4 regions of the Sessilibacter sp. MAH1 genome follow, and region 4 is predicted to be linked to each of the others. Evidence: predicted binding sites of a transcription regulator. Region 4 holds the regulator's gene; each other region holds the start of a gene.
What was found. Region 4 encodes FliA, which starts transcription of late flagellar genes. Its sites were predicted from a motif close to TAAAGTTATNNNNNNNNCGGCCGATANCC; they were not measured.
Positions count from the first base shown of each region.

Region 1: the regulator FliA is predicted to act here: its motif matches at 1,365-1,393, upstream of ACYQ28_RS15070 (flagellin).
Region 2: the regulator FliA is predicted to act here: its motif matches at 1,206-1,234, upstream of ACYQ28_RS15085 (flagellin).
Region 3: the regulator FliA is predicted to act here: its motif matches at 1,121-1,149, upstream of ACYQ28_RS03330 (chemotaxis protein CheV).

Region 1 is NZ_BAAGIC010000016.1:30,040-32,253, reverse strand. Features, by position in the region: gene ACYQ28_RS15070 (flagellin) at 1-1,307, opposite strand, end outside; gene ACYQ28_RS15065 (hypothetical protein) at 1,679-2,214, shown strand, end outside.
Region 2 is NZ_BAAGIC010000016.1:33,962-36,175, forward strand. Features, by position in the region: gene ACYQ28_RS15075 (hypothetical protein) at 1-44, shown strand, start outside; gene ACYQ28_RS15080 (energy transducer TonB) at 144-500, shown strand; gene ACYQ28_RS15085 (flagellin) at 1,295-2,214, shown strand, end outside.
Region 3 is NZ_BAAGIC010000002.1:321,985-324,198, forward strand. Features, by position in the region: gene flgA (flagellar basal body P-ring formation chaperone FlgA) at 300-1,076, opposite strand; gene ACYQ28_RS03330 (chemotaxis protein CheV) at 1,264-2,214, shown strand, end outside.
Region 4 is NZ_BAAGIC010000011.1:53,331-55,544, forward strand. Features, by position in the region: gene ACYQ28_RS12030 (MinD/ParA family protein) at 1-734, shown strand, start outside; gene ACYQ28_RS12035 (RNA polymerase sigma factor FliA) at 737-1,480, shown strand.

The DNA of each region.
Region 1 (2,214 bases), on a different contig from region 4:
TGACTATCGATGGACGATATTGCCCCATCGACAATGGCGATGGCATCTTGCGCTCCATCGGCGGTGGTAACATCAATATCTGCAACTGTTTGTAAAACCCCAATGGTCGCCGCCGTAATTTCTCCAATGTTGGTACCGCTAAGCGTGAAGGGTTCATTGGAGTCAAACGTAACTGTACCAATCGCCTCAAAGGTATTTGAGGTTGCACCGGATAAGGCGACGTTTGCGGTACTAATGGTATCATCGGGTAATACAACACTGAATGTTACCGACGAATCGTTTGCGCTATTGTTGCCGTCAATTTCGGTAAAACCCGTAATCTGAATATTGTCGCCGTCTTTTGCAGTAACAATTAAATTACCGGTTTCGTCAATTTGTGCCGACAAACCATTGGTACCCGAATCTGCGTTAATCGCATCACGAAGATTTTCTAAATCTTGCGCGGCATCGCCGGTTGCGGTTAACACAATATCGGTTGTGTTAGCAACGCCGTCACCATTATTGGTTCCAATCGAGAAACTTACCGAATCGGCAACTCCGTTGGCGCCATCAAAGGCTATAGATATGTCGCTTGCGTTAACGGCAATTCTATTAATTGCACTAGCACTAACTCCGGTTGATTGCGTAGATGCATTAATGGCATCGGCAATGTCTCCGGCGGTATCGGTTGTTTCTACCGTAAAGGTCGAAATACCAAACGGGCCAACAACACCTACTGTACCCGCGGTAAAGTTAGCACCGCCAATGGCATTACTAATACTTCCCGCTACCGTCCCTTCGCTATCAACTCGATAATTACCAAGTCTAGAAGATGACGCATTGGTTAATGTTACTTCGATGGTTTGGTTTGCTTCGGCACCCACTTGGAATGACGAGGTTCCAAAAGTGCCGTCTAGAATTCTTCGACCACCAAATGTAGTGGTGTCAGCAATGCGAGTGAGCTCTTGTTTAAGCTGATTAACTTCTTCTTGCAGCGCTTGGCGTTCACCGGCGGAGTTACTACCGTTAGCCGATTGCAATGCAAGATCACGAATACGTTGTAAAATATCCGTTGACTGTTGCAATGCGCCCTCTGCAACTTGAGATAAAGAAATACCATCACTGGCATTTCTTGCGGCAACGGTTAAACCGTTTACCTGTGATGTTAAGCGGTTTGAAATTTGTAAACCGGCTGCATCATCACGAGCGCTATTGATACGAAATCCTGTTGATAAACGTTGTAAAGCTACGTTTAGGTCACCAGAAGATTGGTTTAAATTACGCTGAGTATTCAGCGAAGCGATATTGGTATTTACAGTTAAAGTCATGGTTCTACTCCTAGCCCCCTAGGGGATTAAGATCCTCGTTACAATCATTCACAACCGGGACATCGGCTCTAAAAAATTTTACTTTAGGGAGGAATTTGTAGAAAAAGATTATTTTTTGCTCACCGACCGAAATTAATTTTCATTAATAGAATTTAATTATGATCAAATTGGTTTTCTATCGAAAATTAATTGCTCAAGTTTTTAAATTTACGTCGAGCGATTTAAGAAACCATTTGTGTGCTTTTACGTGTATTTTAGAAAAGCTGGAGAAAAATTACCGTCGAAGCTAGGTTTCTACACCTAAATTTAGACTGGCTAAATAATTGCTCTGTTGCCTTTATTAATAATTTATCAATAAATCAAGGCTAAAGATGATTGAGCAACTGCAAAAAGCGGTAGAAAGCGGCAACACAGCGGAAATGCGGCAAATTATTGCCGCTTTGAGTGAAAAAAATCACTCCGTTGTAGTATTAATCCCGCTTATTAATATCTGTATGAAAGAGCAGCAATTTGATTTGGCTCTTAAAATTTTTAAGCAGGCTATTCAGCAAAATCTACATCCGAAGCAAATCGTACGACTTTTAAATGAAGAATTTTTCAAAGGGCATTCCCGTTTAGCCATCGATTTTTTAACCATCGCCTACAATGAACTTCCAAATAATAACGTTATTTGTGAATATTATGTAGACCGCCTGATGTCGCTTGAGCATTACACTCAAGCAGAAGATGTATTAAGTCAGATTATACAACAACGTCCTGAGCCTATTTATCTGGCTAAGCTGAGCGAATGTTATTACCGTCAAGCAAAATTGCATGAGGCAAAAGCAACCGCTTTAATCGTGCAACAAATGTGTCCGCACTTGGCAAAAAGTTATATCAATTTAGCAGTAGTTGAAAAAGCGCTTGG
Region 2 (2,214 bases), on a different contig from region 4:
AATACCGTGAGTTGTATCATTTAAAATATGCGCGAAAATTTTAATGTATATATTTTGAGCATGTTTTCTAAATTTCATGTAGTCAACAATAAACTCCGTGATAATATACACGTTTATTTAGTGTTAAATTTTTAGCAGTTTTTGTGAGATACACAGTTTTATGCATATTGGTTTCAATTTTAATGGGTTGTGGCGCGACGCCAATCACGTCTGCTCCTGTAGATGCTCCTTACCAGCAAATTACCCAAAAGCCGTTGATTAAAGTAGCTCCGTTTTATCCTAAAGACCTTCTTAATCGCGGTATAGAAGGTTGGGTACTAATAGAAGTAGAAGTCGCTGAAGATGGTAAAGTCGTTTCTTCAAAGATTTTAGAGGCAAGCCCTGAGTCTGGTTTTAATGAAGCTGCATTAAATGCGGTAAATAAGTGGGTATATAAGCCAGGCTCTTTGGGTCAAGAAACCAAAACAAAGGCATTGGTTGAGTTTTTGATTGCTAAGTAACGAAATGCCTAACGGCCAACTTAGATTGGTTGTATCAAGATTAAATACAGTATCGACTTTGTTTAAATCTGTGCATTTATATTACTCTCTGATTAAATCATTTGTGATTTAATCAGAGAGTAGATCTTGAAAATGCGATTTCTACTTCCTTCATAATTTTAAGCACTCTCAGTGCTTTATCTTAGCGATATATTCTTGTGTCCAAGTGAATTCCAGGTAAATCAGAACTTCCGTTACCTTATACTTGCATTTCTGGCAACCAAATGCCGTGTATTTTTAATATGTCACGCTGATTAATTAACCACTATAAATGACGACCGCTAATAAAGCTTTTCTTGTTATTAGAGGCTTCTAATTTTTCAAGTCTTTGTAGTAGCTTTTAGAACCTTTTGGTTAATTCATCTTTGATTTAATCAGAGGCTAGAGTTTGAAAATGATACTTGCGTGAACTCGGTCGGTGATTTTTTGCCGCTTTTTAGTTTACAAACCCAAATTGGCCGCTAATATAAAAGTAAGCATATGCAAAAGCTAATGCGCGGCAGGTCAGGTATTTGCCGTTCTATGATTGTTAATACTCTCATAGAGCTCAATTTTTACGTTTTTAATTTATCTATCTCTAACTGTTCTTAAGTTCTCTTCTTTTTACTCCACCGAGTTTGCTTAAACGCTAGACAAACCGGTACCTCCCCTAAAAATTTTCATTTTTAAAGTTTTTACGCTATCGGCCGATAGCCTTAGTGCACAATCTTATCTCACAGTCAATTAGCCCCGTTAGAGGGCCAGGAGTCATTCAAATGACATTAACAGTCAATACAAACGTTGCGTCTTTAAATACGCAACGCAACTTGAATAGCTCGACGTCAGCACTTAATGTCTCTCTACAACGCCTCTCTACGGGCTTTAGAATTAATAGTGCTGCCGACGATGCTGCAGGTTTGCAAATTTCAGACCGACTAACTTCGCAAATTAATGGGCTAAACATTGCCTCTCGAAATGCGAACGATGGTATTTCTTTGGCGCAAGTTGCTGAAGGTGCGTTGCAACAATCCACGGATATTTTACAACGTATTCGTGACCTGGCCTTGCAATCTGCTAACGGCAGTAACTCATCGTCTGAACGTCAAGCGTTACAAGAAGAAGTGAATCAGTTACAACAAGAATTAACACGTATCGCCGATGCGACAACGTTTGGTGGTCGAACAGTTCTTGATGGTACATTTGGTACAGCCTCTTTCCAAGTGGGTGCCAATGCAAACCAAACCATTGAGGTTTCTTTAACAAATGCCTCTGCCGAACGTTTGGGTAACTACCGTGTGCAATCGGCGGGTACAACCGCAGGTAGCGTATCTAACTCGGTGGGTGGTACACAGTTTACCGATGGCGCTACCGTTACAATTACAGGTGCATTTGGTACCGGTAGTTTTACAACGTCAAATACAGATACCGCAGGCGAGGTTGCTGATGCTATTAACGCACTGGGTGATACCACCGGTGTCTCTGCGCGGGCCATTACTCAAGTGGCAATTAACGCGGGTGATTTTGTGTTATCAACCGATACTGCGAACGGTACAGCGGACTCGGTAACATTCACCATTGGTACTAATAATGGTGACGGCGGAACCAGTTCAACTACAACTGCGGTTACCTTAACGGCCAGCGGTGACGTAGCGCAAGATTTAGAAAACCTCCGTGATGCGATTAACGCAGATTCGGG
Region 3 (2,214 bases), on a different contig from region 4:
GAATTAGTCAGATGACAGAAATTGAAACTGTGATCTCCAATTTCTTCACAATTTCAATCACTTACAGCTCTTTAAATTGGCAACACATCCTTGTGTGCGGGAAACTCTGGGTTAATCTGAGTTTCCTTGAGTTTTATTCTGGATAACTTTCTGTTATAGCGGCTATTTTGTTTAAACGAGCTCGATTTTTGGGGTTTCTATGTTTGGCTGATTGAGTCTCGCTGTGTAATAGGGTCTATCTTTATGATTCTTAACGATTTTTTTTGTGATTCTTTAAGACTAATCATTGTTTTTAAGTCTTAAAGGTTGATATACACATCGCCATTTGATTGCACTGTACCCGAGACAATACGATCACTTCGGTTATTTTTTACACGAATAATCTCCCCAATACGCCCATCCGATAAGGCCGTACCTGTTGTTTCAACAGAGATTACAGATGATGTAGCCATCAGATTAACAATTTGTCCGCGTTTGATAACTTGCGGCATATCCAATAGGGCATCTCTAACAATGTCACCACTTTTGATGTTTCTCTTTAATTCTTTACCTATCACAGGGGTAATCTCTTTGTAATAGCTTTCTCTGATATCACTGATGTCAACCAAATCTATTTTTAAATCGCTTTCTTGAATTAATTTTCCTTTGGAGAGATGATCACTAAATACAACAATTTTCTTATATAACGCGATTTCGGCAATTAAATAAATTGACCATGATTGTGGCGAAGAACAGCTTAATTGTACGGTAAGACGTTTGGAGACAAAATCCGTCGGAAATTTGGCATCTAAATTTGACGAACAAGGTGATAATTTAAGTCGATTATCTGGCGCATTAACGTTAACAACGATTTTGTCAAAATCCTGTTGGTTGGAAATCTTTTCCACAATTTCCTTGTAGGCTATTTGACTTAATATTTGTAAATTCTGATATTCCTCATTTGCCAATGAATGTTTAGCCTGTAAAAAAGCAATAAAAAACACCAACGCTATAATAGTTCTGGGCTTTATGAATAAAGATCTTTCTTTAAGGCCATTAAAAAAAGTTTTTTCTTTCATCTCAAGACGCTTTGTCATTTTTATCCTATTCTCATTATGAGTTTGTTTTTCATTTTGAGATTTAAAGTTTTAGCTACTTGTGTCGATAAAATGTCAACAAATCATAGGTAATTTAGTTTTTGTTCTTACGAGCAATCTCTATGCCGTACGATTTACAACAAATTAGGCAAACCATTTAAGATTTGGTATACCTGAGAGGACTCTCATGGCAGGTGTTTTAGACACGGTTAACCAGCGAACCCAACTTGTGGGCCAAAACAGGCTGGAGTTACTGCTGTTTCGTTTAAAGGGCAAGCAAATTTACGGAATTAACGTTTTTAAAGTTAAAGAAGTGTTGCAGTGTCCGCCATTAAACGAAATACCTAATCGTAACCATATTGTAAGAGGTGTGGCTCATATACGTGGTGGAACAATTTCCATTATGGATATGAATCTCGCAATTGGTCGAACGGAATTAGATGATATTACCAATTGTTTCGTAATCATCACCGAATACAATCGTTCGACACAAGGATTCTTGGTTGCGGCGGTGGAACGCATTGTTAATATCAATTGGGAGTCTATCCATCCGCCACCACGCGGTGCGGGGCGAGAAAACTATCTTACTGCGGTCACCGAAATCGAAAATCAGTTAGTCGAGATTATCGATGTTGAAAAGATTTTGGCAGAAGTTAATCCATTATCTGAAGAAATCAGTAGCGATGTTATTGAAGACGGTATTGCAGAGCGAGTTGTTCAGAAACATGTTTTGATTGTTGATGATTCAACCATTGCACGTAAGCAAATTCAACGTGTTATTGAACAAATGGGTATCAAAACAACACTCAAAAAAGATGGTCGAGAGGCTCTGGAATATTTAGAAGGTCTGGTGGAAGCCGGTAAAAATGTCGAGCAGGAACTCATTCTTGTCATTTCAGATATCGAAATGCCAGAAATGGACGGTTACACGTTTACCGCAGAGGTGCGTGCTAATCCGGCACTTTCGAAATTGCATATCGTTTTACATACATCACTCAGCGGTGTGTTTAACCAAGCAATGGTGAAAAAGGTCGGTGCGGACAGCTTTTTGGCAAAATTCAACCCCGATGATCTCGCCAGACATGTTAATAGTCGAGTTCTGGAAATGACCGGTGAAAGTCTGGTTAATATTGAAGAC
Region 4 (2,214 bases):
TGGCCGAAATGCAAAGACGAGTGGTATTGCTCGATGCTGATTTAGGATTGGCTAATGTAGATGTGCTGTTGGGTTTGAGAGCTAAGCACAACATAGCGGATGTATTAAATGGCGTATGTGATCTGCAAGATATTTTGTTGACCGGCCCTGGAGGAATAAAAATTGTTCCGGCCTCATCCGGTGTTCAAAACATGACGCAATTAAGCGCCCAGCAACATGCCGCATTAATTAATGCATTTAATACGCTTGATCAGCAATTGGATATTTTGGTTATCGATACCGCAGCGGGAATTTCAGATACGGTTGTCAGCTTTGTAAATGCGTCCAACGAAGTCATTGTTGTCGTGTGTGATGAGCCTTCATCCATTACCGATGCCTACGCGTTAATTAAGTTACTTAACAGTGAATATCAACAATCGCGTTTTCGGGTGGTTGCTAATATGACGCGCACCGTTAACGAAGGGCAAAACCTGTTTAATAAATTACAAACCGTATGTGATCGCTTTTTAGATGTCACATTACAGTATCTCGGCCATATTCCTTTTGATGAAAGCGTACGTAAAGCCGTACAAAAGCAAACGCCGTTAATGACCGCTCTGCCACGCAGTCGTGCTTCCCAGGCAATTAAAGGTATTGCTCAAAAAGTTATAAGTTGGCCGCTGCCAAGTGGCCCAAGAGGGCACTTGGAGTTTTTCGTTGAACGGCTTTTGCATACTGCACATGTGGAGGTTTAACTATGGCTGCTGTGGACGGATTAGCAATGTATGATCAAGCGCAACTTCAACCGGCGATCGACATAGAACAGTATGCGAGTTTGGTAAAACGTATTGCCCATCACATGATGATGAGAATGCCGGCGAGTGTGCAAGTTGAAGATTTAATTCAAGCTGGAATGATTGGCTTAATTGAAGCATCGCAAAAATACGATGCCAGTAAGGGTGCGAGTTTTGAAACCTACGCAGGAATTCGCATTCGTGGCGCCATTGTGGATGAAATGCGCAGAGGTGATTGGGCGCCGCGTTCGGTGCATCGTAATGCCAGACGCGTTCAAGACGCCATTGCGCAAATTGAAGCACGCACAGGCCGCGATGCGACTGATAAAGAAGTGGCCGACGAATTGGAAGTGAGCTTAGAAGAATATCACGCGATTTTGCAAGATAGCACCAGTACACGCTTGTTCAGTTATGAAGAGGCCGTAGGCGAAGACGACAGCCGTATTGAGCACGACAGTGCCAGCGATGGTAATCTCAGTCCATTTGTAGGCCTGCAAAAAGATAATCTGCGTAAATGCTTGGCCGAGGCGATTAAATCGCTGCCAGAGCGCGAACAGCTGGTTTTAGCGCTATATTACGATGAAGAGTTGAATCTTAAAGAAATTGGGCAGATATTAGGCGTAAGTGAATCGCGAGTCAGTCAAATTCACAGTCAGGCTGCACTGCGTTTACGTGGTCGTCTTCAAGATTGGGTAATTTCGGAGTGATAATTACGAATTCATAAAAATAAGTAACGATTTATTCGGTTAAATTAAATCGCTGACAAAAGATAGTGACCCGTTTGTGCCTTTCATGGTTCTCTGCGAATCTCTTTTATTCAATGGCAATTCTGAATAACGACAGACCCCTCTAATTTTTTGCCAAATTTACCGTGACTTTTTTTCTTGAACAAAATCCCATTCAAATTAAATATTTTGTAGCTTTCCCAATCTTGTGAATAATTAAGATAATTTTTTTGCTTTATTCTAAAAAAAAGTCGTTTAAAGCCGAAACTATCCTATAGAAACAGTTTTATAGAACGAGCGTGACATTTATAGCTAGGAATATTTAGGAATCTCTGATTAACCCGGTCGCAATTTTTACTGAAGAACGAAATTGAAAATGTAATGTGTAATTTCTTTATCATTTCAATTGCTTATCGTGTCGCGGTTATCAATGCACCTGGTGCGGTGACTAGGCCGAGGTTAATCAGAGCTTCTTTATTCTAATTTATTTTAACAATCGGGTTTTTATTGAAAAGAGATTTATTTAGTAAAAATTCAGATTGAGTGTTATTACGCTTTTTTTGTACAAGATTTAGGTATTTGATTTCATTAAACCCTACAGATTATGTCCGCGGTTGATCAATACCCGAATATTGGTAATCGCTATCCTTAAAAAACTGGATACCGCACAAACTGCTACTAGACTTTGTATTGAATCGGTTTCCCTCGACCAGGGC